DNA from 4 places in the Streptomyces sp. NPDC059852 genome. Region 3 is predicted to be linked to each of the others. Evidence: riboswitches for the same ligand, from Rfam matches in the RefSeq annotation. Region 3 holds a riboswitch; each other region holds the start of a gene.

Region 1 (7,438 bases), on a different contig from region 3:
GGTACGGCCGTACGGTCAACCCCTGGCGGCGCGACCGTACGCCGGGCGGCTCGTCGGCCGGTTCGGCGGCGGCGGTCGCGGCCGGGCTGGTGCCGCTCGCCACGGGGAACGACGGCGCCGGGTCGGTGCGCATTCCGGCGGCCTGGTGCGGGGCGGTCGGTCTCAAGGCGACCAACGGGCGCTTCCCCACCCGGGATTCCACGGGGCTCATGGCACCGGGCGTGCTCACGCGCAGCGTCGCGGACGCGGCGGCCTACTGGGCCGTGGTGTCTGGGGACGCGGCCTCCCCGCCCTTCCCGCCGCCCGGCCCGCCCTCCTCGCCGCACGGCCCGCCTGGCTGGCCCTCCCTGCCGCCCGGCCCGTCCGTTCCGGCCGCCGCCCTCTGGTCCCCCGACCTGGGCTTCGCCTCCCCCGACCCGGAGGTCGTGGCGATGGCGCACGCGGCCGCCGTACGACTCCACGAAGCCGGTGTGGTGCGGCTCGTGGACACGGGGGAACCGTTCCGGCTCGACGATCCGGCTCCGGCGTGGCTCGCCCTGCGCGGGTCCGAGGCAGGCCGCTCCCCCGAGGCCGCCCGGCGCCTGCGAGCGGCCAACGACCGCCGGATCGCCGCTCTCTTCCGCCGGACGCACCTGCTCCTGACGCCGACGGCCCCCACCCCGCCGCACGGTCACGACGGCCCCGGCGAGCGGTACTCCACCGAGCTGACCTGGGCGTTCAATCTGAGCGGGCATCCGGCGATCAGCATCCCGGCCGGGTTCGGGCCGGACGGATGCCCCGTCGGGCTGCAACTGGTGGCGGCGCACGGGCGGGAGGCGGCGCTGCTCGCGGTGGCGGAGGCGGCCGAGGGCCTGCTCGGTCCCTGGACGCCAGCTACATGCATACGCATATAATGCAGATGCGCTTAACCGCTGTACGCCCTGTTCCGCGTGTCCACTGGGGGACCCATGACCCGCCGCTTCCTGTTCGTCCTCGGCAGCAGCCGCCCCGACGGCAACACCGAGATGCTGGCCCGCCGGGCCGCCGAGCAACTGCCCGAGAGCGTGGAACAACGGTGGATCGACCTCGCGGCGCATCCGCTGCCCGACTTCGAGGACCTGCGCCACGACAGCGACCATGTGCGGCCGACGGAGGGGAACGTGGCCGTACTGCTCGACGCCACCCTCGCGGCGACGGACGTCGTGATCGTCTCGCCGCTGTACTGGTACTCGGTGTCCGCGCACGTCAAGCGCTACCTCGACCACTGGTCGGGCTGGCTGCGCACACCCGGCGTCGACTTCAAGGACACCCTGGCCGGACGCACGCTCTGGGGCGTGACCGCGCTCGCCCACGAGGAGCCGGTGGTCGCCGACCCGCTGATCGGCACCCTCCACAACTCGGCCGCGTACATGGGGATGCGCTTCGGAGGAGTGCTGCTCGGCAACGGCAGCAAGCCCGGGGACGTGCTGCGGGACACCGGGGCCCTGAGCCGGGCCAAGACGTTCTTCGCCCAGGACGCGCCGCTCGCGCGCTTCGCGTACGAGACGGACTGAGCACCCCTAGGTGATGGCGCGCCAGAGCGGCCCGGCACGGGGGCCGGGCCGCTCGTCGCGTCACTTGGCCGAGTCGGCCGCCTTCACCAGCGTGGCCTTGTCGACGGCGCCGACGTAGACCTTGCCGTCGTCGGTGACGAGTGCGTTGATCAGGCGCGTCGAGAACACCGTGCCCGAGCCGAACTTCCCGCTGGCCTTGTCGCCGAGGGAGTCCAGGAAGCCGCCCAGGTCGCCGCCGACCTCGGCGCCCGACGGGACGCCCTTACCGCCGGTGTCGAAGACCGCCACCGTGCTCCAGCCCTCGCCGATGATCTCGGGACCACCCTGGGGGCCCTTCGAACCCTTCGGGTTCTCGGCGCCGAACTCCTTCTCCAGCTCCTTGCGGAAGCCGTCCTCGGACCTGCCCCCGCCGTGCCGCGGGGCGCCCTTGTCCATGTCGCCCTCCTCCGTGACCTTCGCGCCCTTGGGCGGCGTGAAGTCGAAGGTGGAGGCGGCGGGCTTGGCGAAGCTGACCTGGGTGAAGCCGGCGTCGACCACGGCGGCGCCCCCGCCGGCCGGGGTCAGCGTGAACTTCAGCGGCAGCCCGGTCTTCGCGTCCACGGCCACGGTGATCGCGCCGACCGTGGTGCCCGACTGCTTCGGCTCGATGAGCAGCCGGTAGGCGTCCCGGCCGGCGACGTGCGCGGTGCCGTCGACGGTGACCGACGTCGTGTCGTCGACCGCCTTCAGGGCCTCCTCGGTCAGCTCCTTGGGGGTGGCGGGGACCCCGTCGGCCTTCCCGTGACCCTGACCCTCGCCCTTGCCCTTCTCCTGCCCCGCCTTGTCGGCGGTGGCGTGGAAGACCTCGTCGGACCGGCTGTCGTAGCCCCAGACGTCCTTGCCGTTGTGGATGAGGCTGTACTCGGAGGACTTGTCCACCAGGGACAGCTTCTGCCGGTCGTCGCCGTCGGCGGCGATCCGCAGGGTGTGCGTGCCGGAGGCCAGCTCGGTCAGCTTCGCCGAGGGGTCGGCGGAGGAGCCGCCGTCCGCGCCCGATCCGGTGAGCCCCGAGGTGAGACCCGACTCCAGCCCGCCGAGGTCGGGCAGCCCCAGATCCGTGGTGATCTTGAAGGTGCCGGACAGCTGCTGGACGTCCGACTGGGCGATCTTCTCGACCAGTTGCTGCGCGGTGAGGTCCGGCAGGTCCGGGTCCCCGGCGTCGGCGAGCGCCGGGACCAGCCCGATCGTCGCCGCCGCGATCCCCACCACCGTGACCGGGACGACGTACCGAGCGGCCTTGCGCCGGCCCGCGCGCGGGTCGTCGCCCTCCCCCGCGGTCGTACTGTCGTCGACTTCGTACGGTGCCATGTGTGCCCTACCTCCGTCGTCGGCGGCGGCCGTCCGTTCGTCTGTCGCCCGCGAGTCCCCTGACCCGCCAAGGTCCACCCCTGAGCCGCCATTCTCACCCGAATCGGTGAGGAGTGGTGTTTTCCGTGATGTCCATCTGACCAAATCGGTCAGGGAGTTTCGTCAGCCTGCGGAGCCAACTCCGCGTACACCTGCGGTATGACGCCGGAGGGGTGGACGTCCCCCCGACCCGTAGGGGTCGAGGGGTGGGGTGGGGGGAACGGCGGCCGCGGCGGCCTTGGGGGCGTCTCAGCCGGCGCGGTGCACCACGGCGTCGCACAGCTCCATCAGGGCGGCCTTCGCGTCGTTCTCCGGCAGGGGCGCCAGCGCGGCGCGCGCATCCTCCGCGTAGCGGACGGTGTCCCGCCGGGCCTGCTCCAGCGCCGGGTGCTCCCGCAGGGCGGCCAGCGCCTCCGCGAGCCGGGCGTCGTCGCTCAGGTCGGAGGCCAGCAGCTCGCACAGGGCGATGTCCTCCGGCAGCCCCAGCCGCTCCGCGCGCTCCCGCAGGCGCAGCACGGGCAGGGTCGGGATGCCCTCGCGCAGATCGGTGCCGGGCGTCTTCCCGGACTCGTGGGAGTCGCTCGCGATGTCCAGGACGTCGTCCGCCAGCTGGAAGGCCACGCCGAGCCGCTCCCCGTACTGGGTGAGCACGTCGACCACGGTCTCGTCGGCGCCCGACATCATCGCCCCGAAGCGGCAGGAGACCGCCACCAGCGACCCGGTCTTCCCGCTCAGCACGTCGAGGTAGTGCTCCACGGGGTCCCGGCCGTCCTGCGGTCCGGCCGTCTCCAGGATCTGGCCCGTGACCAGCCGCTCGAACGCCTCGGCCTGCACCCGGACCGCCTCGGGCCCGAGGTCGGCCAGGATGTGCGAGGCGCGCGCGAAGAGGAAGTCGCCGGTGAGGACCGCGACGGAGTTCCCCCAGCGGGTGTTCGCGCTGTCGACCCCGCGCCGGACCTCGGCCTCGTCCATCACGTCGTCGTGGTACAGCGTCGCCAGGTGGGTCAGCTCCACCACCACGGCCGACGGCACGATCCCCGGGGCGTACGGGTCCCCGAAGCGCGCGGCGAGCATCACCAGCAGCGGCCGGAAGCGCTTCCCACCCGCCCGCACCAGGTGCTGGGCGGCCCCGGTGATGAAGGGGACCTCACTCTTGGTGGCTTCGAGCAGTCCCTCCTCGACAGCCGCCAATCCGGCCTGGACATCGGCTTCCAGAGCCTGGTCCCGCACGCTCAGCCCGAACGGCCCGACGACGGTCACGAGGGGTCTCCTGTCTGCTGGTGTCTTTCGGCTGGTTACACGGTTTGTCGATAGGTCGCTGCCATCACTCAAGTCAGCGTATCCGGTCACGTTTCGATCACCGATGCCGCCCACCCGTCCACCACGGCCGACATCGGTCCACGGTCGGTATGTTTTTTGATCACCCGATGAGGATGGACATTCATCGATTTATCGGTACGTCACTGTGAGTAGCCGACCGCTCTCCATCCCTCCGCGAATCGAAATCCGGTTCGACCCTGCGGGGGCCGGCCCGCAAGCCTGTACGCCCCCCGCCTCCGCCTACCCCGACCCGCCCTCCGGACGCCTCCACGCCCCCTCAACGAACGGCACGAAGGGCGGGGTTCCTGCCCCATAAAACGGACTCTCCGGACCCAAGGGGACAGATGGACACCTTGACAGTGAGCCCTCCACGGCCAGGCAATAACAGGGGAGTTGGAGCCATTGCCCGATTTGCCGTTGTTGTGATCGCCGTGAGTTGGGTCACGCGGCCACCCGTCGGCACCTCCCCCACGGGAAGCCTTCGTCCCCTTGCCAGAAAAGCGAGTTGAGAATTGGCAACCGCAAAGGATCAAGCGCCCCATACGCCTCAGACCATGGTCAATTAGCACGTCAGGTGATTGCGGCACTTGTTCCAGACATGTGCTCTCGCATACGTTCCCGCTCTGTCGGGCGGACGCCGAATCCTGCCGCCGCCCGAGTCATCCACCTACGCAACGCACCGCACGGCAGGAGCGGGGGACCCAGGTAAGTCGCCGTACCGCACGCCTCGATGGCGCGCCGGAACGGCTAGGGGTGAAGTCACGTCGTCGAACGACGGTGTGACCGGGCATCTCCCGCCCGAACCCGACAGCTCACCTCGCAGGCGCCGGAGAGGAACGAACAGCGCCATGTCCCGAGGCAAGCACCGTCGCACCCGTACCAGCCCGTTCACCCGGCGCGTCATCGCCGCCGGTACCGGTACCGCCGCTCTCGCGCTCCCCCTGCTGGCCGCGACCACCGCGAGCGCCGCCGAGCCCGGCAAGGCCCCCACCGTGGCCAAGGTCGGCTCCGTCAGCTACACCACCAAGAAGGGCGACACCCTGTACGGGATCGCCGACCGCTACGACGCCCAGGGCGGCTGGCGACAGCTCTACAAGGACAACCGCGCGGCCATCGGCGACAACCCCCGGCTGATCCACCCGGGCGTCGACCTGAAGGTCCGGTCCGCGAAGAAGGCCGCGCCGGCCAAGGCCGAGACGAACACGGCGTCCGCGCCCGTCAAGAAGTCCGCCGTCGCCCAGGCCACCCAGGCCTCCGTGAAGACGTACGCCGACAACCTCGACGGCTGGATCCGCGAGGCGCTCGACATCATGGCGCAGAAGGGGATCCCCGGTTCCTACGAGGGCATCCACCGCAACATCATGCGCGAGTCGTCGGGCAACCCGGCCGCCATCAACAACTGGGACTCCAACGCCGTGGCGGGCACCCCGTCCAAGGGTCTCCTCCAGGTCATCGACCCGACCTTCGCGACCTACCACGTGCCGGGCACCGCGTACGACCCGTTCGACCCGGTCGCCAACATCACGGCCGCCTGCAACTACGCGGCCGCGCGCTACGGCTCGATCGACAACGTGAACGGCCCCTACTGAGCCTTCTGCAGCACCCATCAATAGCGGAACTGGGCCAGGCTGCGGGCGAACAGTCCCTCGAGGACGACGGCGATGCCGTCGTCCTCGTTGGACAAGGTGATCTCGTCCGCCACCGCCTTGAGTTCGGGGTGTGCGTTGGCCATCGCCACACCGTGCGCCGCCCAGTCGAACATGGGGATGTCGTTGGGCATGTCCCCGAAGGCGATGGTCTCGTGGGGACCCAGGCCGAGATGCTCGGCGGCGAGCGCGAGGCCCGTCGCCTTCGTGACGCCGCATGGCTGGAGTTCGACGGTCCCCGGCCCCGACATGGTGACCGTCGCCAGCGAGCCCACCACCGCGCGGGCCGTCGCCGCCAACTCGTCGTCCGACAGCGTCGGATGGCGCAGCAGCACCTTGCTGATCGGCTCGCACCACAGGTCGTCGCGGTGCCGCACCCGCACGGCCGGCAGGGTCGGGTGGGGCATCAGATAGCCCGGTTCGATGAGCGTGAGCCCGTCGGCACCGTCCTGGTCGACCGCCGCGTACACCTGCCCCACCTCGGCCTCGATCTTGCCGAGGGCGGTCTCCGCCAGGTCCCGCTCCAGGGTGATGGACCACAGCAGCCGGTCCCGCCCGGCGTCGTACAGCTGCGCGCCCTGTCCGCACACCGCCAGTCCCCTGCTGCCCATGACGTCCAGGAGGGGCCGCACCCGGGGTGCCGGCCGTCCCGTCACCACGAGGTGCTGGGCACCGGCCACCGCCGCCTGCGCGAGTGCCGCGAGCGACCGGTCGGAGAGCGTGTCGTCACCTCGCAGGAGGGTCCCGTCCAGGTCAGTGGCGATGAGTGAATATGCGATCGGTGCGGCCATGATCAGAGAATACGGACAGGAAGCCCCCTCGACTCGACCTGAACCGGACGGCTGCTCTGTTCACATGAGTTGACACCGGTTCCGGTCCCACTTGTGTCCGAGCCCGCACAACTCGCGCCCGTTTATGGCGGTTTCGCCCCTACGAGATCTTCGAGGGCGGTACGGACGCCGAGTTGGGGCCCGTCGCCCGGTGAAGAGGACGGCCGACCGCGGCGACCTGGGGGGAAGCCGATCGCCTGCCCGGAGGATTCACCCTGCCCAAGACCGCCACCTCACCCGTAACGTGGGCCCGACCACATGGCTTACGGAGCGTATGAGAGTGAGGCAGTACCCCATGCCCCCCTTCGATCTCCCCGAGGGCGACCCCTTCGGCGCGCACAACCTTCCGTACGGCGTCTTCTCCCTCCCGGGCCCGGACTCCGCGCGCCGGGTGGGCGTCCGGCTCGGCGACCACGTCCTCGACGCGGGCAGGGCGGCCCAGGCGCTCGGCTCGCCGTACGCCCCGCTGCTCGCCCAGGAGTCGCTGAACGCGCTGCTCGCCGCGGGCCGCACCACCTGGTCCGACGTACGGCGGGCGCTGACCGCCTGGGTCACGGTGCCGGCGCACCAGGAGGCCATCGCGGAGCTGTTCCACCCGCTCTCCTCCGTGACGCTGCACCTTCCGTTCGACGTCGCGGACTACGTCGACTTCTACGCCTCCGAGAACCACGCGCGGAACGTCGGCCAGATCTTCCGCCCCAACGCCGAGGACTCCCTCACCCCC
Region 2 (7,438 bases), on a different contig from region 3:
CTCGCCGCCAAGAACCGCCACTATCTGGACCTCGCCGCCACCGGAGTCCGCGTCTACCCCGAAATGCGCGCGTTCGTGGAACTGCTGGCGGCCGACGGCGTCCCCATGGCCGTCGCCTCGGGTTCGTCCCGTGCGGCCATCACCGCGATCCTGTCCGGCACCGGCCTGGACTCCCGCCTGCGCACCGTCGTCTCGGCCGACGAGGTGGACCGGGGCAAGCCCGCCCCGGACGTCTTCCTGGAGGCGGCCCGGCGCCTGGGCGCGGACCCGTCGGCCTGTGTCGTCCTGGAAGACGCGGCACCGGGTGTGGTGGCCGCACACGCAGCCGGGATGCGCTGTATTGCCGTGCCCTATGTGGCCGCCGGGGCCGACTCACCGCAGTTCGCGACGGCGGGGCTGCTGGTGCGCGGCGGCCAGGAGGAGTTCACGGCCCGCTCGGCCTACGCCTGGCTGCGCGGGGTGGCGTAGCCAGGAGGGGCGTGACTCAGGACCGGCGCCGCGGCTTGCCGCCGCGGGGGGCGCCGCCCTTGGAGCCCTTGCCGCCGCCTGTGGCGCCGCGGCGGCCGCCGGCGCCGCCGGACCGGCCGCGGGCGGCACCGCCGGACTCGGGGCGCTTGCGCCGGGGCTGCTCCTTGGCGGCCGGGGCCTGCGAGGTCGTACGGCCGCGGGTGCTGTTGACCGTGCGGCCGCGCACCACCCCGATGAAGTCCTCGACCAGGTCGGTGGTCGCCTCCTGCGGCCAGGACAGGGCGACGCTCGACTGCGGGGCGTCGGCCAGGGTGCGGTAGGTGAGGTCCCTGCGGTGGTGGAGGCGGGCCAGCGACTGGGGGACGACGAGCAGGCCGACATTGGCCGCGACCAGTTCCACGGCATCGGCGGTGGTCGCGGGCCGTTCGAATCCCGGTCGGCCGGGCGGCTGCTCCCAGCCGAGGACGTCGTCCAGGGGGTGGAAGACCACCTCGTCGGCCAGGTCCTCCATGGTCACCTCCTCGACGGCGGAGATGACGTGGTCCTTGGGGACGACGACCACCGTGGCCTCGGTGTACAGCGGGATCGCGCTGAAGAACTCCCGGTCGACCGGCAGCCGGACGAAGCCGGCGTCGGCGCCGCCGTCCCGCAGCAGCTCGGGCGCCTCGGCGGCGGTCGCCGCGTGCAGGGTGAGGGGGACGTCGGGGAAGCGTTCGTTCCAGATCCGCACCCATTTCGCGGGTGTCACTCCCGGGACGTACGCGAGCCGGAACGAGGAGGGTGCCGCCGAGCCTGTCACCTGGCCAGGTTACCGGCCGTGGTCGGGGGAGGTTCACCCGGTGGATACCCTGGACCCCATGACGTCGCACCACACCACCCAGTCCATGAAGCCCGCCACCGCGGCGAAGAAGCTGGGTGTGTACCTCGAAGCCACCCCCGCCGAGTTCCGGGAGGGCGTGGTCACGCGCGCGGAGCTGAACGCGCTCCAGGCCGACCCGCCGCAGTGGCTGCGTGACCTGCGGCGCGACGGCCCGCACCCACGCCCGGTCGTCGCGCAGAAGCTGGGCGTGTCCATCGCGGGCCTCGCCCGCGGCGGTGTCACCGAGGCTCTGACCACCGAGCAGATCGAGGCCCTGAAGCAGGAGCAGCCCGAGTGGCTGGTCAAGGAGCGGGCCACCCAGGCCGAGGTCCGCAAGGAGGCGGCCCGGCTGCGCGAGCGGGACGCCGAGCGGGCCGCGAAGGACGCCTGATCGCCATGTGAGAGCGCCCCGGTGACCGCGTGGAGGCGGTCACCGGGGCGCTTCGGCGTCCGTCAGCTGTCGTAGTCCACGGTCAGCGACTCGGAGACCGGGTACGACTGGCAGGTCAACACGTATCCGGCGTCGACCTCGGCCGTCTCCAGCGCGAAGTTGCGCCGCATGTCCGCCTTGCCGTCGGTGACGAGGGCCCGGCAGGTGCCGCAGACGCCGCCCTTGCAGGCGAACGGCAGGTCGGGCCGGGTGAGCTGGGCGCCGTCCAGCAGAGTCCGGTCCCGCGGCAGGGCCGCCGTGGTGGAGCGCCCGTCGAGGGTAATGGTGACCTGGCTGACGGGCCCCTCCGGCCCGGCGTCCACGTGCCGCGCCTCGCGCACCGGCTCGTCGTCGGCGTAGAACAGCTCCTGGTGGACCCGGTCGTCCGGGACACCGAGGCCCGCCAGCACCCGCTGCGCGTCCCGCACCATGCCGTGGGGCCCGCACAGCCACCAGTGGTCGGCGCTCTCCACGTCGACCAGTGCCTCGACGAGCGTGCCGAGCCGTTCGGCGTCGATCCGGCCGGACAGCACCTCGGCCTCGCGGGGCTCGCGGGAGAGCACGTGGGCGAGCTGGAAGCGCGCCGGGTACAGGTCCTTCAGGTCGGCGAGCTCGTCGGCGAACATCACCGTGTCGGTGCGGCGGTTGCCGTAGAGGAGGGTGACCTTCGAGCGCTCGTCGGCGGCCAGGACGGACTCGGCGATGGACACCATCGGGGTGATGCCGGAGCCCGCCGCGATCAGCACGTGGTGGCCGGGGGTCGACAGGTCGGGGGTGAAGGCGCCGGTGGGGGCCATCACCTCCACGACGTCGCCGGGCCGCACATCGTGGACCAGCCAGGACGAGAACAGCCCGCCGGGCACGACCCGGACGCCGATGCGCGGCCGGGCGCCCACGGGCGAGCAGATCGAGTACGACCGCCGCTCGTCGCGGCCCTCGATCTCGCGCCGCAGCGTCAGCGACTGCCCGGGGGCGAACGCGAACTCCTCGGCCAGCTCGTCCGGGATGTCGAAGCCGACGGCGACCGCGTCCGAGCACAGCGGCCGCACGGAGGCGACCCGCAGCCGGTGGAAGGCCGGACGGCGGCGGACGCGCGGGCGGGGCGCGGCGGCCGTCTGTGCTTCCCTGAGGCCTTCCATCAGATCTCCTTGACGTACTCGAACGGCTCTTTGCAGGCGCGGCAGCGCCACAGCGCCTTGCAGGACGTGGCGGCGAACCGGGAGGTCTCCTCGGTGTCCGCCGAGCCGCAGCGCGGGCAGGCCACGGCGTGCCGGGTCGGTGACAGCACGAGGGCGACGGGGCCGCCGCGCGGCGCGGGGCCGGGCGGGGCGATGCCGTGCTCGGCGAGCTTGGCGCGGCCGGCCGGGGTGATCCAGTCGCTGCTCCACGGCGGGTCGAGCACGGTGCGGATCTCCACGCGCGGGTACCCCGCCGCCCGCAGGCGCGCCGCGACGTCCGCCCGCATCTCGGCCATCGCCGGGCAGCCCGAGTAGGTCGGGGTCAGGCTCGCCACGACCGTGCCGTCCTCGGTCGTCTCGACGTCCCGCAGGACGCCCAGGTCGGCGAGGGTGAGCATGGGCAGCTCGGGGTCCGGCACCTGGGCGGCGATGTGCCGGGCGCGCCGGGCGTCGAGCAGGGTCGTCACCATGTCGCCTCCGGGTGCGCGCGGGCGACGCCCTGCAGCTCGGCGAGGAGCGGGGCGAGGTGCTCGGTGTGCTCGCCCTCGCGTCCGCAGCCGGGCAGCGGGCGGTACACGGGCATGGGCAGTCCGGCCGCGTCGGTGACCTGTTTCAGGTCACCGACGACCTCCTGCCGTACGTCGAACGCGGTGAACAGCTCGCCCAGGTAGGGCGCCACCTGTTCCTGCGCGCGGCGCATCCGGCGGTGGGACTCCTCGGTGCCGTCGCCCAGGCGGACCGCCCACTCGGCGGCGTACTGCCGGTGGTAGCGCAGCTCCTTGGCGCCCTTCGCGGCGATCGCCGAGAGCACCGGGTCGGGGTGGGACGCCAGCCGCTCGAACTGCGCGAGCCGCCAGCTGGACAGCACCAGCAGCCGCACGATGCTGAACGCGAAGTCGCCGTTGGGCAGTTCGGCGAGGCGGACGTTGCGGAAGTCGGCGGCGTCGCGGAAGTAGGCGTACGCGTCCTCGTCGCGTCCGGTGCCGTCGGTCTGGCCGGCGCGGGAGTACAGCAGCCGGGCCTGGCCGAGCAGGTCGAGGCCGATGTTGGCGAGCGCGACCTCCTCCTCCAGCTCGGGCGCGCGGGTGACCCACTCCCCCAGGCGCTGCGCCGAGACGAGCGCGTCGTCGCCGAGCGCGACGCACAGGGCGGCCAGCTCGGCGGCGTCGACGTCGTCCGGGACGGTCGTGTCCACGCCGTGCAGCGGGTCCTCGAAGCCGGTCCCGTAGGCCCAGCGGGTGTCGTCCTCGTGTCCCTCGGCGAGGGTCAGATAGACGTGGTCGTCACTCATGCCCTCTCCTTCAGATGTGGGGGACGTCGTCGGGGATGTCGTAGAAGGTCGGGTGGCGGTAGACCTTGTCGGCGCTGGGCGCGAAGAACGGGTCCTTCTCGTCGCGGGTGGAGGCGGCGATGTGCTCGGAGCGCACGACCCAGATGCTGACGCCCTCGTTGCGCCGGGTGTAGAGGTCCCTGGCGTGGGTCAGGGCCATCCGGTCGTCGGCGGCGTGCAGCGAGCCGACGTGGACGTGGTTCAGCCCGCGCTTGCCCCGGACGAACACCTCGTACAGCGGCCAGTCCTGCTTTCCGGTGCTCATGCCACCGCTCCCTTCTCCGCGCGGGCGGCCTGCTTGGCCGCGTGGGCGGTGGCCGCCTCCCGCACCCAGGCGCCCTCTTCATGGGCGCTCCTGCGTCGTTCCATCCGCTGTGCGTTGCACGGGCCGTCCCCCTTGATGACCCGCATCAGCTCGTCCCAGTCGGGCGTGCCGAAGTCGTGACGGCCGCGCTCGGCGTTCCAGCGCAGCTCGGGGTCGGGCAGGGTGACGCCGAGCTTCTCGGCCTGCGGGACCGTCATGTCGACGAAGCGCTGGCGCAGCTCGTCGTTGCTGTGCCGCTTGATCTTCCAGGCCATCGAGCGGGCGGAGTTGGGCGAGGAGTCGTCGGGCGGGCCGAACATCATCAGGGAGGGCCACCACCAGCGGTTCACGGCGTCCTGGACCATCTCCCGCTGGGCCTCGGTGCCACGCATCATCGTCATCAGCAGCTCGTAGCCCTGCCGCTGGTGGAACGACTCCTCCTTGCAGATCCGCACCATCGCGCGCGCGTACGGCCCGTAGGAGCTGCGGCACAGCGGCACCTGGTTGCAGATCGCGGCGCCGTCCACGAACCAGCCGATCACGCCGACGTCGGCGAAGCTCATCGTGGGGTAGTTGAAGATCGAGGAGTACTTCTGGCGGCCCTCGATGAGCCGGTCGGTCAGATCGGCGCGGTCGGCGCCCAGGGTCTCGGCGGCCGAGTACAGGTACAGGCCGTGACCGGCCTCGTCCTGCACCTTCGCGAAGAGGATCGCCTTGCGGCGCAGCGAGGGCGCCTTGGTGATCCACTCCCCCTCCGGCTGCATGCCGATGATCTCGGAGTGGGCGTGCTGCGCGATCTGCCGGATCAGTGTGTTGCGGTAGCCGTCCGGCATCCAGTCCCGCGGCTCGATGCGCTGGTCGCGCGCGATCGTCGCGTCGAAGTGCCCCTCAAGCGGCCCTTGTGGGGGCGCCTCGGTGGAGTGTGAGGTCGTCATCGCTCCCGCTTCCCAACCGACCATTCGTTCGGTACCAGTGTGGCGTGTTTCGTCGAGCGGAGCAAGACCTTTGCGGGGCGCCCGCGCGGCTACCGTCCGTGGTCGCGCGGGCGCGCCGTGCCGCAGTGCGGCCTCACCGCGACCGGCAGCGTCGAAGGTCACAAAAACGTATCGGACATTTCACACGTCAATCTTCACTGCAGGCACACAAGTTGGCTAAGTTACTGGCTCAGGACGCGCGTTGAACTCCGGCGAACCCCGCCGGGACGAGCGCCCTCCGCCGAGTCGGCGTGCCCTGCGGGGCCGCGGAGCCGGGGACCCAACCGAACCATGGGGTGAATCGACCTGAGGCCGTGACGGGCCGGGTCGTAGGGCACACCTTCCGACGCGAACGCCCGAACCCGTCAGCTAACTCGGTAGGCGGAGTACGGAAGGAGCACGTCGCCCATGGCGCCGGAACGCACCGGTATGCGCAACTCCGCGCTCGCCTCGGCAGCAGCCCTCACCTCGGTGGCCCTCCTCGGCCAGTCGGCCGGTGCCGCCCAGGCGGACGAGGGACCGAGCCGCGAGGAGGTCAGCCGGCGGGTCAGCTCGCTGTACGACCGGGCCGAGACCGACACCGGGACCTTCAACGCCACCCGCGCCTCGTCGACGGGACCGCGCAATCGTGCGGGCGCCCCGGCGGCCTCGGGGCGTGACGGCGGCCGGGGCTCGGCCGCGCTCGACGAGGTGGCCCGGCAGTGGTTCGACGTCGCCCGGTCCAAGCTGGGCCCGACGGTTCCGGCCGTGCTGCCGAAGGACCGGGCACCGGAGCGGTCCGCCCCGGCCCGGTCCGCACGCCCGTCGGGCGGTGACGGGGCACGGGAGATATCCGGCCGCACCGCCCTGGAGCTGCCCGCCGGATCGGGCGCGCCCCTCGCCGAGTTGCCCGCCGGGACCGCTCGCCCTGCGGCCGTGGGTGAGCTCACCGCGGGTCCTGTCGCGGCGCTGCCCGCGGCTGCCACGCCGGCCCTGGAGTCCGGGGGCGCCCTCGCGCTGCCGGCCCCGGCCACCGCGCAGCCGGAGGCGGACCAGCGGTCCACGCTGCGCGCCGGCAAGGAGCGCAGCCAGCGCAAGCTGGCGCAGGCGCGCGAGCTGCTGACCGCTCGCGCCGGGCGCACCACCCCGGCGCTGGAGGCCCCCGCGGCCGCCCCGGCGCCGTTCCCGCCCGCGGCGCAGAGCCGGTGGGACGCCCTGGAGGCGCAGAGCCCTGCCGACATGACGACGGTTCCTCCGGGGACGACGGCTCCCGCGGACGCCTCGTTCGTGTCGGGTGCGCAGTTGAATGCCCCTCAGGCTCTCGCCGCGCCGGACGCCGGGTTCGCCGCGCCGGACGCCGGGTTCGCCCCGGCTGTCCAGACGGGGAGCTTCCCCGCCGTCGGGCAGACGGGGAGCTTCCCCATGGTCGACCAGACAGGGAGTTTTCCCGCCGTCGCACAGACCGGCAGCTTCCCGATGGTCGACCAGACCGGGAGCTTCCCCGTGGTCGACCAGACCGGGAGCTTCCCCCTGGTCGACCAGACCGGCGGCTTCCCTCTGGTCGACCAGACCGGTGGCTTCCCGGCCGTCACGCAGAGTGGGAGCTACCCGGCGGCGGCCGCGACCGGGGCCTACCCCGCCGCCGCTCCGGCCCCTGCCGCGCCCATGCCGGCACCGCAGGACAGCCGGGCGCTGAGGGCGCTGGAGTTCGCGCGGGCGCAGATCGGCAAGCCGTGTGTCTGGGGTACGACCGGACCGAACACCTTCGACGGCCCCGGACTCACCCAGGCCGCCTGGAAGGCCGCCGGTATCGCGCTCCCCCGTACCGCCCAGGAGCAGGCCACCGCCGGGCAGGGCGTCGCCCTGACCCACCTGGAGCCCGGCGACCTGGTCCTGTACCACGCGGGGCACGTCGG
Region 3 (7,438 bases):
CCGGGCCGTCACCGGCCTCGCTGACGCGCAGGCTGAGGTCGTCCGCCGTCGAGCTGCCCGTGTAGCCGTGGTCGGCCTCGCAGTTGGGGTCGCCGCAGGCGGCGGGCTCCAGGTCGATGCGGGAGACGGCGCCCCAGCCGATGGTGAGGACGATCTCGCGGGGCAGGGTGCCCGGGGTGTACTGCTCCGGGTTGGCGACGACGCGGCTGACGACGACCGACGAGATCCGGCCGAGCTTGACCGACTCGGTGGACGTCGTGGCGTACGGCGTCGGGGAGGTGCTGTCGGCGGCCTGCTCGTCGGTGTGGCTGACGATGAAGCGGTTGTGCGTGAGGACCAGCACGGTCACGTGCCGGCGCACCTCGTTCTGGTCGAACGTCGTCTCCTGGTGGACCAGGTACGACCGGATGGGCTCGCCGCCCACGGCGGCCTCCACCGCCTCGGCCACGAGGGCCGGGTAGTAGCCGCTGCGCTCGATCGCCGCACGCAGCCCCTGGGTCGTCGTACTGGTCTTGGCCATGACGCCATCCTACGGGGGTGCACCGACTGCGAGGCACCGGTCACCGTCGTCTCAGTAGGCAGGCAGGGTCCGGGGCCCGAGGTCGTCGCGGGCGGGCGGCGGGGCCAGGCGCACGGAGGCCCCGAGCACGCTCAGGCCGTGCGCGGCGACGACCACCGGCTCCAGGGTGACGGCGACGACCTCGGGGTGGTCGTGGACCAGACGTGACACCCGCAGCAGCAGCTCCTCCAAGGCAGGGGTGTCCACGGGTGCGGAGCCCCGCCAGCCGAACAGCAGCGGGGCGGTGCGGATGGCGCGGACGAGCGAGGCGGCGTCGCGGTCGGTGACCGGGACCAGGCGGTGCGCCATGTCCCCGAGCAGCTGGGAGGCGGCGCCGGCGAGCCCGAAGGACAGCACGGCGCCGGCCGCCGGGTCGATCACGGCCCGTACGACGGTGTCCACACCGCGTGGCGCCATGCGCTGCACGACCGGCCTCAGCTCCTCCGGCTTGCCGAACAGCTCGGCCAACTCGGTGTACGCCCGCCGCAGTTGCTCCTCGTCCGCGAGGTCGAGGCGGACTCCGCCGAGGTCGGCGCGGTGCCGCAGATGGGGCGCGGTGGCCTTGAGGGCGACGGGGTAGCCGAGCGCCTCGGCGGCTCCCACGGCCGCGTCGGCGGTGGGGGCGTGCAGGGCGCGGTGCACGTGGACGCCGTACATGCCGAGCAGCTCGCAGGTGTCGTCGGTGTCGAGTGTGAGTCCCTGGCCACGCGCGAGCAGCCGGTCGATCAGCCTCGCGGCGCCCTTCTCGTCGATGTCGTCGTACTCGGGGACGCGGCCCGGCTCGGCGGCCTCGCGCCGCCACTGGGCGTACTTGACGGCCTCGCCGAGCGCGCGGACGGCCCGTTCGGCGGCCGGGTAGGCGGGGATCAGGCGGGGTGGGCCGCCGGGGTCGCCGTCCGGTCCGGACTGCGGTTCCTCTGGGAAGTCCAGGGGGCGGACGGGGTGCGGGCGGGGCACGGTGCCGCGGGGCGTGATGCCGGTCCGGGGCGCGGTGCTGGCCGCCGCCGACAGGGCCTCGGCCAGTCCGCCCAGCTCCACGTGGACCACCAGGACCGGCTTGCCCGGCACCCGCTCGGCCGCCGACCGCAGGGCTTCGGCGAGCTCGGCGTCCCCGGTGGAGGCGTCGCCGATCGCCGGGATCGCGGTGACGACGACGGCGTCGCAGGTGTCGTCGGCGAGCGCGTGCGACAGGGCGGCGTGGAAGTCGGCGGCCGACGCCTGGGTCGTCAGGTCGAGCGGCGGCAGGGGCCGCAGGCCCTCGGCGAGGCAGGCGTCGTAGGTGAGCAGGCCGAGCGACTCCGAGTTGCCGAGGATCGCCACGCGGGGTCCGGCGGGCAGCGGCTGGCGGGCCAGCAGCAGGCCCGCGTCGACCAGCTCGGTGATGGTGTCGACGCGGATGACGCCGGCCTGGCGCAGCAGCGCGGACACGGTGGCGTGGGGCAGCCGGGTGACGCGGACGGTGTGGCCCTGCGGGGCCGCGCCGCCGTGCCGGGCGCCCTGGACCACGACCAGGGGCTTGGCCGCCGCCGTGCGCCGGGCGAGGCGGGTGAACTTGCGGGGGTTGCCGATGGACTCCAGGTACATGAGGGCGACGTCGGTGTCGGGGTCGTCGTACCAGTACTGGAGGACGTCGTTGCCGCTGACGTCGGCGCGGTTGCCGGAGGAGACGAACGTGGACACGCCGGTGACTCCGGTGACGCCGCCGCCGCGGCGGTGCAGCCGGGACAGCAGCGCGATGCCGATGGCGCCGGACTGCGCGAACAGCCCGATCCGGCCCGGGCGGGGCATCTCGGGAGCGAGGGAGGCGTTGAGGCGGACGTCCTGGGAGGTGTTGACGACGCCGAAGGCGTTGGGGCCGATGATCCGCATGCCGTAGCTGCGCGCCTGCCGTACGAGGGCGCGCTGCCGCTCGCGTCCCTCGGGGCCGCTCTCGGCGTATCCGGCGGCGAGGACGACCAGTCCCTGGACGCCGTGCGCGCCGCACTCGGCGACGACCTCGGGCACGTGCTCGGCGGGGACGGCGACGACCGCGAGGTCGACCTGCTCCTCGATCTCGCGCACGGACCGGTGCGCGGGCACCCCGTCGATCTCCTCCAGGTCCTTCGGGAACGCCTTGTTCACCGCGTACACCCGGCCGGTGAACCCGGCGTCCGTGATGTTGCCGAGGACGCCGCGGCCGACGCCGCCGGGGGTGCGGCCGACTCCGACTACGGCGACGGAGCCGGGCACCAGGAGGCGCTGCACGGACCGGGCCTCGGCGCGCTGCTCGCGCGCGTACTGCACGGCGAGCGAGCGGTCGGTGGGCTCCAGGTCGAACTCCAGGTGGACGACGCCGTCCTCGAAGCTGCGCTTCTGGGTGTACCCGGCGTCGGTGAACACCTTGATCATCTTGGTGTTGGCGGGCAGCACCTCGGCGGCGAACCGGCGTATGCCGCGCTCCCGGGCGACCGCCGCGATGTGCTCGAGCAGGGCGGAGGCGACGCCGCGTCCCTGGTGGGCGTCCTGGACGAGGAAGGCGACCTCGGCCTCGTCGGCGGGGGCGGACGCGGGCGCCCCGTCGGCGCCGATGCGGTCGTACCGCACGGTGGCGATGAAGTCGCCGCCGATCGTGGCCGCGAGTCCCACCCGGTCCACGAAGTCGTGGTGGGTGAAGCGGCGGACGTCCTTGGCGGACAGACGCGGGTAGGGCGCGAAGAAGCGGTAGTACTTCGACTCGTCCGACACCTGCTCGTAGAAGCTGACCAGGCGCTCGGCGTCGTCGACGGTGATGGGCCGGATGCGCGCGGTGCCGCCGTCGCGCAGCACCACGTCGGCTTCCCAGTGGGCGGGGTACACGTGCCGGTCCGAGGCGCTCTGCATGGGGCCAGGTTACGGCTCGCGTACGACACCGGCGCGAGGCAGGCTGTTCCCGACGTCCCGCGGGGTGCGGCGGTCGTCGAGGCAGGGGCGCCCGGGCCGTTCCGCCGGGCGCCCCCGATGTGTGAAACTGGTCTAGACAACCCTGAACACCGAAGGGCAGCAACACATGGCTGAGCGCCGCGTCAACGTCGGCTGGGCCGAGGGTCTCCACGCCCGCCCCGCCTCCATCTTCGTCCGGGCCGCCACGGCCACAGGCGTCCCGGTGACCATCGCCAAGGCCGACGGCAACCCCGTCAACGCGGCCTCGATGCTGGCGGTCCTGGGCCTGGGCGCCCAGGGCGGCGAGGAGATCGTCCTGGCCTCCGACGCCGAGGGTGCGGACGCCGCCCTCGACCGTCTGGCCAAGCTCGTCGCCGAGGGCCTCGAGGAACTGCCCGAGACGGTCTGAGCGGCCCGGGCGAGTCTCCCGCACGGCACCTTAAGCCGCGTCCGCCTTTCCGGCGGGCGCGGCTTCGCCTTTCCCGGCCGGGCTCGCGTGGAATTTCACGGCGTCGGCACCTGGATTACCCCGGACAGCCGGAAAAGGGCAGCGTGAATTCACTGCCCCAAAATTGCTCTTCTTTGTATACGGTGCCTGTGTTAATTCCGCAGGCTCGGCATGTTTACGGCATGTTGCGAATTCCTCACACGCTCCGCGCGGTCGCCCCGGGAGCCGAAGCGCAGCCGGTGCGCGGAGAGCCCGTGCTCGGTGTGCAGGGCGGTGAGCGCGCGGGCGCGTTCGCCGTCGCCGCGCGCCACCGCGTCCACGATCGCGCCGTGCTCCGCCCAGGACTCCACGGGGTCGGCGGACGCCTCCACGGCGTACATCCAGGCGATCTTGTGGCGCAGCTGGGTCAGCGTCGAGGTCAGGGCGGTACTGCCGGACGCCTGGGCCAGCGTCTCGTGGAACCAGCCGCCCAGCGAGCGCAGATCCTCGCTGTTGCCCCGCCTGGCCCGCTCCTGACCCAGCCTGACCAGGCCGCGCAGCACCTTCAGATGGGCCTCGGTGCGTCGCTGGGCGGCCCGGGCGGCGCCGAGCGGCTCCAGCAGCGTGCGCATCTCCAGGACGTCGGCCGCCTCCTGCTCGGTGGGCTCGGCCACGCACGCGCCCGCGTGCCGGCGGGTCACGACGAAGCCCTCCGCCTCCAGGGTGCGCAGCGCCTCGCGCACGGGGACACGGGAGACGCCGTACCGGCGGGCGAGGACTTCCTCCGTGAGCCGGCCGCCGCGCTCCAGGACACCGGCGACGATGTCGTCCCGGATCGCGGTGCACACCGAGTGCGCCGGAATACGCATGCCGACCTCCGCCTTAATGCCCGTGAAACGTCGACGAATGACGTGTGTTCAGCGACTCTATGGCAAGAAGCGTGAATTTCCGACGGCGGGCCGGAATCCATGGATATTTTTTGGACAGTCGTTGTCCAGAAAGACCGAAAGCCCCGGCTCGGAAGCCGGGGCCGCGGTAAGGCGGACGAAGACGCCGGAGGTCTCAGCCGGAGGTCTCAGAGGTCGACGCCGTGCGAGCGGAGGTAGGCCACCGGGTCGATGTCGGAGCCGTACTCGGCGGTGGTGCGCGCCTCGAAGTGCAGATGCGGTCCGGTGACGTTGCCGGTGGCGCCGGACAGGCCGATCTGCTGACCGGGGGTGACCGCCTGGCCCACCGAGACGCCGATCGACGACAGGTGCCCGTACTGGGTGTAGGTGCCGTCGTTCATCTTGATCACGACGTTGTTGCCGTAGGCCCCGCCCCAGCCGGCCTCGACGACGGTGCCGGCGCCGACCGCGTGGACCGAGGTGCCGCTGGCGGCGTGGAAGTCGATGCCGGTGTGGCTGCCGGAGGACCAGAGACCACCGCCCGACTGGTAGGAGGTGGACACGTACGACCCGGCGATCGGGGCGACGTAGGACAGCAGGCGCTTGCGCTCAGCCTCCCGCGCGGCGCGCTCCTTGGCCTCCCGCTCCTGCTTGGCCTTCTCGGCGGCCTTGTGGCGCGCGGCCTCCCGGGCGGCCTGCTCGAGGGCCGCGGCCTCGGCGGCGGCCCGCTCCTGGGCGGCGGCCTGCGCGTCGATCTGGGTGGCGATGGAGTCCTCGACGGCGACGACCGGGATGAGGCCGGTCTGCTCCGCTGCGGGCTCGGCGGCCAGCGCGGGGGCGGCGAGGGTGCCCACGACGCCGGTGGCGGTGAGGGCGGCGACACCGGCCGCACGGGCCGTGGTGCGCTCGAACCGGCCGGGCTTGCGGTGCTTCCCGGAGGGGCGGTTCTTCCCCGTGGCGCAACTGAACGCCATGTGGTGGCTGGTCCTTTCCTTCCCTCTCGCCTACCGGGTTAGCTGACGGGTTCGGAGCAGGAAGGTCTCCTACGGACCCCCTCGCGGCTGCGCGGGCGTCCGATTCACCCCAGGGACTGCGATGGGTCCCCGGCTCCCCTGGCTCGCGCCATGCGGGGACTCGGCGATGACTGTCCGGTGCCGCGGGCGCGGCGCACTGCCTGACGAACAGCCCGGATGACGCTAAGCGGGACAGTGTTCAATTCCCAAACGGAACGCGGCTTTTGTAGCGCATCCCACAGGGCAGACAGGCAACCTCCGCCCCAATTCGGGCATAAGGGAGCCCTGGTGACGTTGCCGTCACCAGGGCTCCCGCGCGCGCAGGGCCGGCCGGTGCTCTAGTCGGCCGTCACGACGGTGACTTCGCCGATGCCGAGGGCCTCGACGGGCTCCCGGATCGCCGAGGCGTCGCCGACGAGGACCGTGACGAGACGGTCCGCCGGGAAGGCGCTCACGACCGCGGCGGTGGCCTCGACGGTGCCGGTGGCGGCGAGCTGCTGGTACAGCGTCGCCTGGAAGTCGTCGGGGAGGTGCTGCTCGACCTGGTCGGCCAGCGTGCTCGCCACGGCGGCGGCCGTCTCGTACTTCAGCGGCGCCACCCCGACGAGGTTCTGCACGGCGAAGTCCCGCTCGGCGTCGGTGAGTCCGTCGGCGGCGATCCCGCGCAGGACGGTCCACAGGTCGTCCAGCGCGGGGCCGGTGTTGGGCGTGTCGACGGAGCCCGTGATGGCGAGCATCGAGGCGCCGGTGCCGTCCGGCGCGGAGCGCAGGACCTGACCGAACGCCCGCACGCCGTACGTGTAGCCCTTCTCCTCGCGCAGGACCTTGTCCAGACGGGAGGTGAGCGTGCCGCCGAGGCAGTACGTGCCGAGGACCTGCGCCGGCCACACGCGGTCGTGCCGGTCGGGGCCGACCCGGCCGATCAGCAGCTGCGTCTGCACGGCTCCGGGGCGGTCCACGATGACGACCCGGCCGGTGTCGTCCGCCGTGACCGGCGGGACGGGGCGGGGCTCGGCCTGCGAACCGGTCCAGGCGCCCAGGCTGTCGCCGAGCAGGGCGTCGAGGTCGACGCCGGTGAGATCGCCGACGACCACGACCGTGGAGGTCGCGGGGCGCACATGCCGCTCGAAGAAGGCGCGTACGGCCGCGGAGTCGATGCCGGCGACGGTCTCCTCGGTGCCCTGGCGCGGGCGGGACATGCGCGAGGACGCCGGGAACAGCTGCCGGGCCAGCTCCTTGGCGGCCCGCCGCGAGGGGTTCGCCAGCTCGTGCGGGATCTCGTCCAGGCGGTTGCGCACCAGGCGCTCCACCTCGGCGTCGGCGAACAGCGGGGCCCTGAGCGCGTCGGCGAGCAGGTCCAGCGCCTTAGGCAGCCGGGAGACCGGCACCTCCAGGCTGACGCGGACGCCGGGGTGGTCGGCGTAGGCGTCCAGGGTGGCACCGCAGCGCTCCAGCTCGGCGGCGTACTCCTCGGCGGTGTGCTTGTCGGTGCCCTCGGACAGGGCGCGCGCCATGATCGTGGCGATGCCGTCGAGGCCCTTGGGCTCGGCGTCGAGCGGGGTGTCGAGGAGGACCTCGACGGCGACGACCTGCTGGCCGGGGCGGTGGCAGCGCAGCACCGTCAGGCCGTTGTCCAGCGTGCCGCGCTCGGGGG
Region 4 (7,438 bases), on a different contig from region 3:
CGCTGGCCGCGGCCTCCAAGAAGCTCGACATCGACCTCAACCCCCGCTACGGCACCTGGGACGCCCGCCAGAGCGCCCGCACGGACGCCAAGGCCCCCTGGCTGCGCGAGGTCACCGCGCCCCAGCAGCCCGCGTAGCCGGCCGGTCCGGGGACGGCCGAAGGGCCGCACCCGGGGCGTGGGTTACGTTCGGAGCGTGAACGCAACCAGTCCCGAAGCCGCCCCCGGCCGTATCGTCCTGCTCACCACCAGCCACCGCGTCGCCCCCGGCCTGCTGTCCTGGCCGGCCTGGCAGGCGCTGCGCGCGACCGACCGGGTGCTGTGCGCGGACGGCGCGCACCCGCAGCTGCCGTATCTGCGCGAGGCCGGGATCACGGTCGACGAGGCCGCCCCGACCGCCGAGCAGCTGGTCGAGGCGTGCTCCGGCGGCCGGACCGCCGTGGTCGTCGCCACCGGCGAGGGCGAGCCCGCGCTCACCGACGGCCTGGCCCGTCTCGCCGGCACCGGCCGGGTGCGGATGCCCGAGCTGGAGCTGCTGCCCGCCTCCTACGACCTGCCCGGCGCCCGCCTCCTCGACCTCGTCCAGGTCATGGACCGCATCCGCGCCGAGTGCCCCTGGTCCTCCCGGCAGACCCACGAGGGCCTGGCCAAGTACGGCATCGAGGAGGCGTACGAACTGGTCGAGGCGATCGAGGACGGCGACCGCGACGAGCTGCGCGAGGAACTGGGCGACGTCCTGCTCCAGGTCGTCTTCCACGCCCGGATCGCCGAGGAGCACCCCGACGCGCCCTTCTCCGTCGACGACGTCGCCGGCGGCATCGTGGCCAAGCTCATCCACCGCCATCCCCATGTCTTCGGCGACGCGACCGCGACGACTCCCGAGGAGGTCCGTGAGCACTGGCTGCGGACGAAGGCCGAGGAGAAGCGGCGGGAGTCGGTGACCGACGGCATCCCGCTCGGCCAGCCGGGCCTCGCCCTCGCGGCGAAGCTGGCGTCCCGGGTCCGCACGGCCGGCCTGGACGTCCCGCTGCCGACGGGGGAGGGCGTCGGGTACGACCTGCTCGCCACGGCCGTGCGGGCCGCGGAGGCCGGCGTCGACCCGGAGGCCGCCCTGCGGGTCGCCGCCCGCGCCTACCGGGACGCGGTCCGGGCCGCGGAGGGCGTGTCCGCCTAGGGCAGATACGGTCGGGGGCGTGACCGACCAGCCCCACCGCCCCGCGCCCGCCCCCGGCGCTCCCGAGCTGTTCACCTGGGAGTTCGCCAGCGACCCGTACCCCGCGTACGCCTGGCTGCGGGAGCACGCGCCCGTGCACCGGACCCGGCTGCCCAGCGGGGTGGAGGCCTGGCTGGTCACCCGGTACGCCGACGCCAAGCAGACGCTCGCCGACAACCGGCTCTCCAAGAACCCGGCCCATCACGCCGAACCGGCCCACGCCAAGGGCCGCACCGGCATCCCCGGAGAGCGCAAGGCCGAGCTGATGACGCATCTGCTGAACATCGACCCGCCGGACCACACCCGGCTGCGGCGGCTGGTCAGCAAGGCGTTCACCCCGCGCCGCGTCGCCGCGTTCGCGCCCCGCGTGCAGGAGCTGACCGACCAGCTGATCGACGGGTTCGCCGGGAAGGGGGAGGCCGACCTCATCCACGAGTTCGCCTTCCCGCTGCCCATCCACGCCATCTGCGACCTGCTCGGCGTCCCCCGCGAGGACCAGGACGACTTCCGGGACTGGGCGGGCATGATGATCCGGCACCAGGGCGGGCCCCGCGGCGGGGTGGCCCGGTCCGTGAAGAAGATGCGCGGCTATCTGGCCGAACTCATCCACCGCAAGCGCGAAGCCCTGCCCGGCGCGCCCACCCCGGACGAGGACCTCATCTCCGGTCTCATCCGGGCCTCCGACCACGGCGAGCACCTCACCGAGAACGAGGCCGCCGCCATGGCCTTCATCCTGCTGTTCGCCGGCTTCGAGACCACCGTCAACCTCATCGGGAACGGCACCTACGCCCTGCTCACCCACCCCGGCCAGCGTGCCCGGCTCCAGGACTCCCTGGCCGCCCACGACACCGCCCTGCTGGAGACCGGCGTCGAGGAACTGCTGCGCTACGACGGGCCGGTGGAGCTCGCCACCTGGCGGTTCGCCACCGAGCCGCTGACCATCGGCGGACAGGACATCGCCGCGGGTGACCCGGTGCTCGTCGTCCTCGCCGCCGCCGACCGTGACCCGGAGCGGTTCGCCGACCCCGACGTCCTCGACCTCGGCCGGCGCGACAACCAGCACCTCGGCTACGGCCACGGCATCCACTACTGCCTCGGCGCCCCGCTGGCCAGGCTGGAGGGGCAGACGGCCCTGGCCACCCTGCTCACCCGGCTCCCGGACCTGCGACTGGCCGCCGACCCGGCCGAGTTGAGGTGGCGCGGCGGGCTCATCATGCGGGGCCTGCGCACCCTGCCGGTGGAGTTCACCCCGGTCGGAGGCAACCGTTCCGCTCCGCAAACGTGACACGCGCTCACCTCTGTGATCTTCACGTGATCTGCGCGGCATTAACTTGTGACAAGTGATCGTCTGCCTATACGTTCACCCATCAACGAAGGCACGCGGGTTCCGTGCGCCTTGGTCACCGCTGTCTCGCGAAAGGTCCCCGCATGCTCTCCGGGAACGGTCGTCACCGTCGCCCCCGTCAGGCTCCGGCTCTTCTTGTCGCTGCCGGAGTGACCGGCTCCGCCATCGCCATCCCGCTCCTCGGCGCCTCGGGCGCGAGCGCGGCGGACGGCAGCGTGTGGGACAAGGTCGCCGACTGCGAGAGCGGCGGCTCCTGGAGCGCCGACACGGGCAACGGGCACTACGGCGGGCTCCAGTTGACCCAGACGGACTGGGAGAGGTTCGGCGGTCTCGACTACGCCGCCAGCCCGGATCTGGCGAGCCGTTCCCAGCAGATCGCCGTGGCGCAGGACATCCTCGCGGAGCGCGGCACGAGCCCCTGGGGCACCTGTGCGGTGCTCCACGGGCTCACCAAGAAGTCGGGGGCCATCGACCTCGACACCGGGGTCGGGGAGGACTCCCCGAGCGAGGTGTCCGGCTCGTCCGGCTTGCTCGATTCATCCGGATCCTCCGACTCCTCCGGCGATTCGGCCGCCTCCGGCGACGCGTCGGGCACGCCGAGCGCGTCACCGGACGACTCGTCCGAAACGCCCGACAGCTCCACTTCCTCCCCTTCTTCATCCTCTGCGGCTGATAAGTCCGATGCGTCCGAGAAGGCCGGCAAGACGGGCGGGGCGACGGCCCCGGAGTCGCCGGACAGCTCCCCCGTGGAGAAGGCCAAGAGCGACAATCAGGACAACTCCGTGCAGAGCGTAGGCTCCTGGAGCCTCGTCGACACCGCCGCGATCGAGGACGCACCGGCCGGTTCCGGACGTCACCGCGGCGCGAGCGCCGAGGAGTCCGGCACCGAGGACGCCACCGCCGGCTCCTCCGGCCGCCACGCCTCCTACCGGGTCCGCGAGGGCGACACGCTGGCCTCCATCGCCGACTCCCTTGACGTCGACGGCGGATGGCGCGCGCTGTACGAGGCGAACAAGGCGGCCATCGGTGCCGACGCGAACAGCATCGCCCCCGGTCAGACGCTGGACGTCCCCACCGAATAACGGCCGAACGGGGCCAAAGGAAGCGGCAGTTCGCGCCCTGCTTTCATGGTGAATGTCCGTTTTGAATGGACTGAGAGATAGATCTCAGAAGCCTTGATCGTCTTTGAAAATCCCCGAGCGGCGTGTCTACGGTCGTGACCGCTCGCCACCAGAGCGAGCCCCGACAGCCGTCACGCCGAATCCTGCCGGCGGCCGTACGGGAACAGTCGTCGCGTCAAGCGCCGTAGGCAGGAGCGGGGGACCCAAGGTAAGCGCCGGGTCCGGAAGTCGAGGCCCTCCGGGGCGAGGACGGCCGGAACCGGCTTGGGGTGAAGTCGCGCAGCACGCACCAGCGTTGCGCGACCGGGCAACTCAACCGGCCCGAACCCGACAGCTCACCTCGTAGGCGTCGGTGAGGGGATCTCTCCATGCTGTTCTCCAGCAAGGGCAAGCACCGCCGTCCGTCCAAGGCCGCCCGCGCCATCGCCGTCGTCGGCGTCACCGGCGCCGCCGCCGTCGCCGGCCCGCTGATGGCCTCCGGCAGCGCCTCGGCCGCCACCGCCTCCGAGTGGGACGCCGTCGCCCAGTGCGAGTCCGGCGGCAACTGGTCGATCAACACCGGCAACGGCTACTACGGCGGCCTGCAGTTCTCCGCCTCGACCTGGGCGGCCTACGGCGGCACGCAGTACGCCTCCACCGCCGACCAGGCCACCAAGGCCCAGCAGATCGCGATAGCCGAGAAGGTCCTCGCGAGCCAGGGCAAGGGTGCCTGGCCGAACTGCGGCACCGGCCTGTCCGGCGCGGCCTACAACGGCTCCTCCGCCACCGGTGGCGAGCAGAGCACCCGCTCCACCGAGGAGAAGCCGGCCTCCCGCTCCGCCGAGCGTCCGGCCGCCGAGAAGAGCACCAAGACCGTCACCACCCCGACCGGCAAGAAGGTCAAGAAGGGCGACGGCGAGTACAAGGTCGTCAAGGGCGACACCCTCAGCACGATCGCCGCGGACCACGACGTCAAGGGCGGCTGGGAGAAGCTCTTCAAGCTGAACAAGGACATCGTCCAGGACGCCGACCTGATCTACCCGGGTCAGCAGCTCCACCTGAAGTAGGACCCCGCAGACTCCCCGCCCCGGCGCGTGTTCCCCCGTACGCGCCGGGGCGGGGTTCTGTGTGGTGTAGGCGCCCGCTTTTTGTTCCGTTCGGAAACAATTCGCTCTCGGTTCTGTCCACAGAGCGGTGGACCGCCGGCCGAGGCCCCGGAGCCGGTTAGGCTCGTCTCGCAGCACCCACCGCGGGCTGCGTACAGGCTTCACATCACGAAGGAGATGCTCGTGCCGTCCATCGACGTCGTCGTAGCCCGGGAAATCCTGGACTCCCGAGGCAATCCCACGGTCGAGGTCGAGGTCGGCCTCGACGACGGCAGCACGGGTCGTGCCGCCGTCCCGTCCGGCGCTTCCACCGGCGCCTTCGAGGCCATCGAGCTGCGCGACGGTGACACCAACCGTTACCTCGGCAAGGGCGTCGAGAAGGCCGTCCTCGCCGTCATCGAGCAGATCGGCCCGGAGCTCGTCGGCTACGACGCCACCGAGCAGCGTCTGATCGACCAGGCCATGTTCGACCTGGACGCCACCGACAACAAGGGCTCCCTCGGCGCCAACGCCATCCTCGGCGTCTCGCTCGCCGTCGCCCACGCCGCCTCCGAGGCCAGCGACCTGCCGCTCTTCCGCTACCTGGGCGGCCCGAACGCGCACCTGCTGCCGGTGCCGATGATGAACATCCTGAACGGCGGCTCGCACGCCGACTCCAACGTGGACATCCAGGAGTTCATGATCGCCCCGATCGGCGCGGAGTCCTTCTCCGAGGCGCTGCGCTGGGGCGCCGAGGTCTACCACACCCTGAAGAAGGTTCTGAAGGGCAAGGGCCTGGCCACCGGCCTCGGCGACGAGGGCGGCTTCGCCCCGAACCTCGGCTCCAACCGCGAGGCCCTCGACCTCATCCTCGAGGCCATCAAGGAAGCCGGCTACACCCCCGGCGAGCAGATCGCCCTCGCCCTCGACGTGGCCGCCTCCGAGTTCTACAAGGACGGCGTCTACACCTTCGAGGGCAAGGACCGCTCGGCGGCCGAGATGACCGAGTACTACGCGGAGCTCGTCGACGCGTACCCGCTCGTCTCCATCGAGGACCCGCTGTTCGAGGACGACTGGGAGGGCTGGAAGACCATCACCGACAAGCTCGGCGACAAGGTCCAGCTCGTCGGCGACGACCTGTTCGTCACCAACCCCGAGCGCCTCGCCCGCGGCATCGAGGAGGGCGCCGCCAACGCCCTGCTGGTGAAGGTGAACCAGATCGGCTCGCTCACCGAGACCCTGGACGCCGTCGAGCTCGCCCAGCGCAACGGCTTCAAGTGCATGATGTCCCACCGCTCCGGTGAGACCGAGGACGTCACCATCGCCGACCTGGCCGTCGCCACCAACTGCGGCCAGATCAAGACCGGTGCCCCGGCCCGCTCCGAGCGCGTCGCCAAGTACAACCAGCTGCTGCGCATCGAGGAGATCCTCGACGACGCCGCGGTGTACGCCGGCCGCAGCGCGTTCCCCCGCTTCAAGGGCTGAGGCACGCACCCGTAGGAAGCGTCGTACGTACGTCCCCGTACTCGGTCCCGTACCGTGTGCGGGGACGTACGCGCGTTGAGACGGAGGCGGTAGATGGCCGTGAAGGACCGGGACCGGTTCTCCACCGCGACCAGGATCCGGTTGCTCGGGGAGCAGACGGCGGCCCGTGTCTACCGCTCCCAGACCAAGCGGCAGGCCCGGCGCTCCCGGCTCACCGGACGCGCCGCGCTGCTCGCGCTGGTCGTGTGCACCCTCGTCGTGGCGATGGCGTACCCGATAAGGCAGTACGTCTCCCAGCGCGCCGAGATCGCCGACCTCCAGCGGGAGAAGGCCGAGACCGCCCGGCGCGTCGAGGAGCTGCGCGACCTCAAGGCCCGCTGGCAGGACGACGCCTACGCCGAGCAGCAGATCCGGCTGCGGCTGCACTACGTGATGCCGGGTGAGACCGGCTACGTCGTCGTCGACCCGGACGCGGCCAAGCAGTCCCGGACCGACCTGGGCGCGGCCCACCGCCCCTGGTACACGAACCTCTGGGAGGGCGTCGACAAGGCCGACGCCGCCCGCAGCGAACAGAGACGATAGAAAGACAGGCATGGAAACGCCCCCGCCGCCCACCCCGCGCACCGAGCCCACCGACGCGGACGTCGCGGCCTTCAAGCAGCAGCTCGGACGCCCCCCGCGCGGACTGCGCGCGATCGCGCACCGGTGCCCCTGCGGCCAGCCGGACGTGGTCGAGACGGCCCCGCGCCTGCCCGACGGCACCCCCTTCCCGACGCTGTACTACCTGACGTGCCCGAAGGCGTCGTCGGCGATCGGCACGCTCGAGGCCAACGGCGTGATGAAGGAGATGACGGCGCGTCTGGAGAGCGACCCCGAGCTGGCGGCCGCGTATCGCGCCGCGCACGAGGACTACATCCGGCGGCGGGACGAGATCGAGGAGCTGACGGGCTTCCCCAGCGCGGGCGGGATGCCCGACCGCGTGAAGTGCCTGCACGTTTTGGTCGCGCACTCGCTGGCCGCGGGCCCCGGCGTCAACCCGCTGGGCGACGAGGCGCTGGCGATGCTGCCGGAGTGGTGGCGCAAGGGCGCCTGCGTGACGCTGCCAGCCGAGGAGGAGAACCGGTGACCCGGGTCGCGGCCGTCGACTGCGGCACCAACTCCATCCGGCTCCTCGTGGCGGACGTGCACCCGGACACCGGTGAACTCGTCGA

What was found. A riboswitch is a leader RNA that binds a small molecule or an ion and turns the genes downstream of it on or off. The one in region 3 is predicted to bind cyclic di-AMP.
Positions count from the first base shown of each region.
Region 1: it holds a riboswitch for cyclic di-AMP, as region 3 does, so the genes downstream of both, ACFV46_RS03815 (transglycosylase SLT domain-containing protein) here and ACFV46_RS32570 (M23 family metallopeptidase) in region 3, are expected to answer to the same signal.
Region 2: it holds a riboswitch for cyclic di-AMP, as region 3 does, so the genes downstream of both, ACFV46_RS08520 (C40 family peptidase) here and ACFV46_RS32570 (M23 family metallopeptidase) in region 3, are expected to answer to the same signal.
Region 4: it holds a riboswitch for cyclic di-AMP, as region 3 does, so the genes downstream of both, ACFV46_RS04755 (transglycosylase family protein) here and ACFV46_RS32570 (M23 family metallopeptidase) in region 3, are expected to answer to the same signal.

Region 1 is NZ_JBHWJK010000002.1:302,905-310,342, forward strand. Features, by position in the region: gene ACFV46_RS03795 (amidase) at 1-893, shown strand, start outside; gene ACFV46_RS03800 (flavodoxin family protein) at 948-1,532, shown strand; gene ACFV46_RS03805 (outer membrane lipoprotein carrier protein LolA) at 1,593-2,879, opposite strand; gene ACFV46_RS03810 (polyprenyl synthetase family protein) at 3,168-4,178, opposite strand; cyclic di-AMP (ydaO/yuaA leader) riboswitch at 4,906-5,079, shown strand; gene ACFV46_RS03815 (transglycosylase SLT domain-containing protein) at 5,087-5,827, shown strand; gene ACFV46_RS03820 (HAD family hydrolase) at 5,845-6,675, opposite strand; gene fahA (fumarylacetoacetase) at 7,010-7,438, shown strand, end outside.
Region 2 is NZ_JBHWJK010000005.1:112,725-120,162, forward strand. Features, by position in the region: gene ACFV46_RS08480 (HAD family hydrolase) at 1-468, shown strand, start outside; gene ACFV46_RS08485 (LysR family substrate-binding domain-containing protein) at 485-1,267, opposite strand; gene ACFV46_RS08490 (DUF5997 family protein) at 1,326-1,718, shown strand; gene paaE (1,2-phenylacetyl-CoA epoxidase subunit PaaE) at 1,781-2,896, opposite strand; gene paaD (1,2-phenylacetyl-CoA epoxidase subunit PaaD) at 2,896-3,405, opposite strand; gene paaC (1,2-phenylacetyl-CoA epoxidase subunit PaaC) at 3,399-4,226, opposite strand; gene paaB (1,2-phenylacetyl-CoA epoxidase subunit PaaB) at 4,237-4,530, opposite strand; gene paaA (1,2-phenylacetyl-CoA epoxidase subunit PaaA) at 4,527-5,504, opposite strand; cyclic di-AMP (ydaO/yuaA leader) riboswitch at 5,773-5,943, shown strand; gene ACFV46_RS08520 (C40 family peptidase) at 5,952-7,438, shown strand, end outside.
Region 3 is NZ_JBHWJK010000041.1:21,084-28,521, forward strand. Features, by position in the region: gene ACFV46_RS32550 (DUF5998 family protein) at 1-520, opposite strand, end outside; gene ACFV46_RS32555 (GNAT family N-acetyltransferase) at 572-3,418, opposite strand; gene ACFV46_RS32560 (HPr family phosphocarrier protein) at 3,585-3,866, shown strand; gene ACFV46_RS32565 (GntR family transcriptional regulator) at 4,058-4,753, opposite strand; gene ACFV46_RS32570 (M23 family metallopeptidase) at 4,960-5,745, opposite strand; cyclic di-AMP (ydaO/yuaA leader) riboswitch at 5,758-5,921, opposite strand; gene ACFV46_RS32575 (pitrilysin family protein) at 6,123-7,438, opposite strand, start outside.
Region 4 is NZ_JBHWJK010000003.1:86,663-94,100, reverse strand. Features, by position in the region: gene ACFV46_RS04775 (SurA N-terminal domain-containing protein) at 1-137, shown strand, start outside; gene ACFV46_RS04770 (nucleoside triphosphate pyrophosphohydrolase) at 196-1,173, shown strand; gene ACFV46_RS04765 (cytochrome P450) at 1,193-2,497, shown strand; gene ACFV46_RS04760 (transglycosylase family protein) at 2,641-3,639, shown strand; cyclic di-AMP (ydaO/yuaA leader) riboswitch at 3,849-4,042, shown strand; gene ACFV46_RS04755 (transglycosylase family protein) at 4,047-4,724, shown strand; gene eno (phosphopyruvate hydratase) at 4,947-6,227, shown strand; gene ACFV46_RS04745 (septum formation initiator family protein) at 6,321-6,809, shown strand; gene ACFV46_RS04740 (DUF501 domain-containing protein) at 6,820-7,353, shown strand; gene ACFV46_RS04735 (exopolyphosphatase) at 7,350-7,438, shown strand, end outside.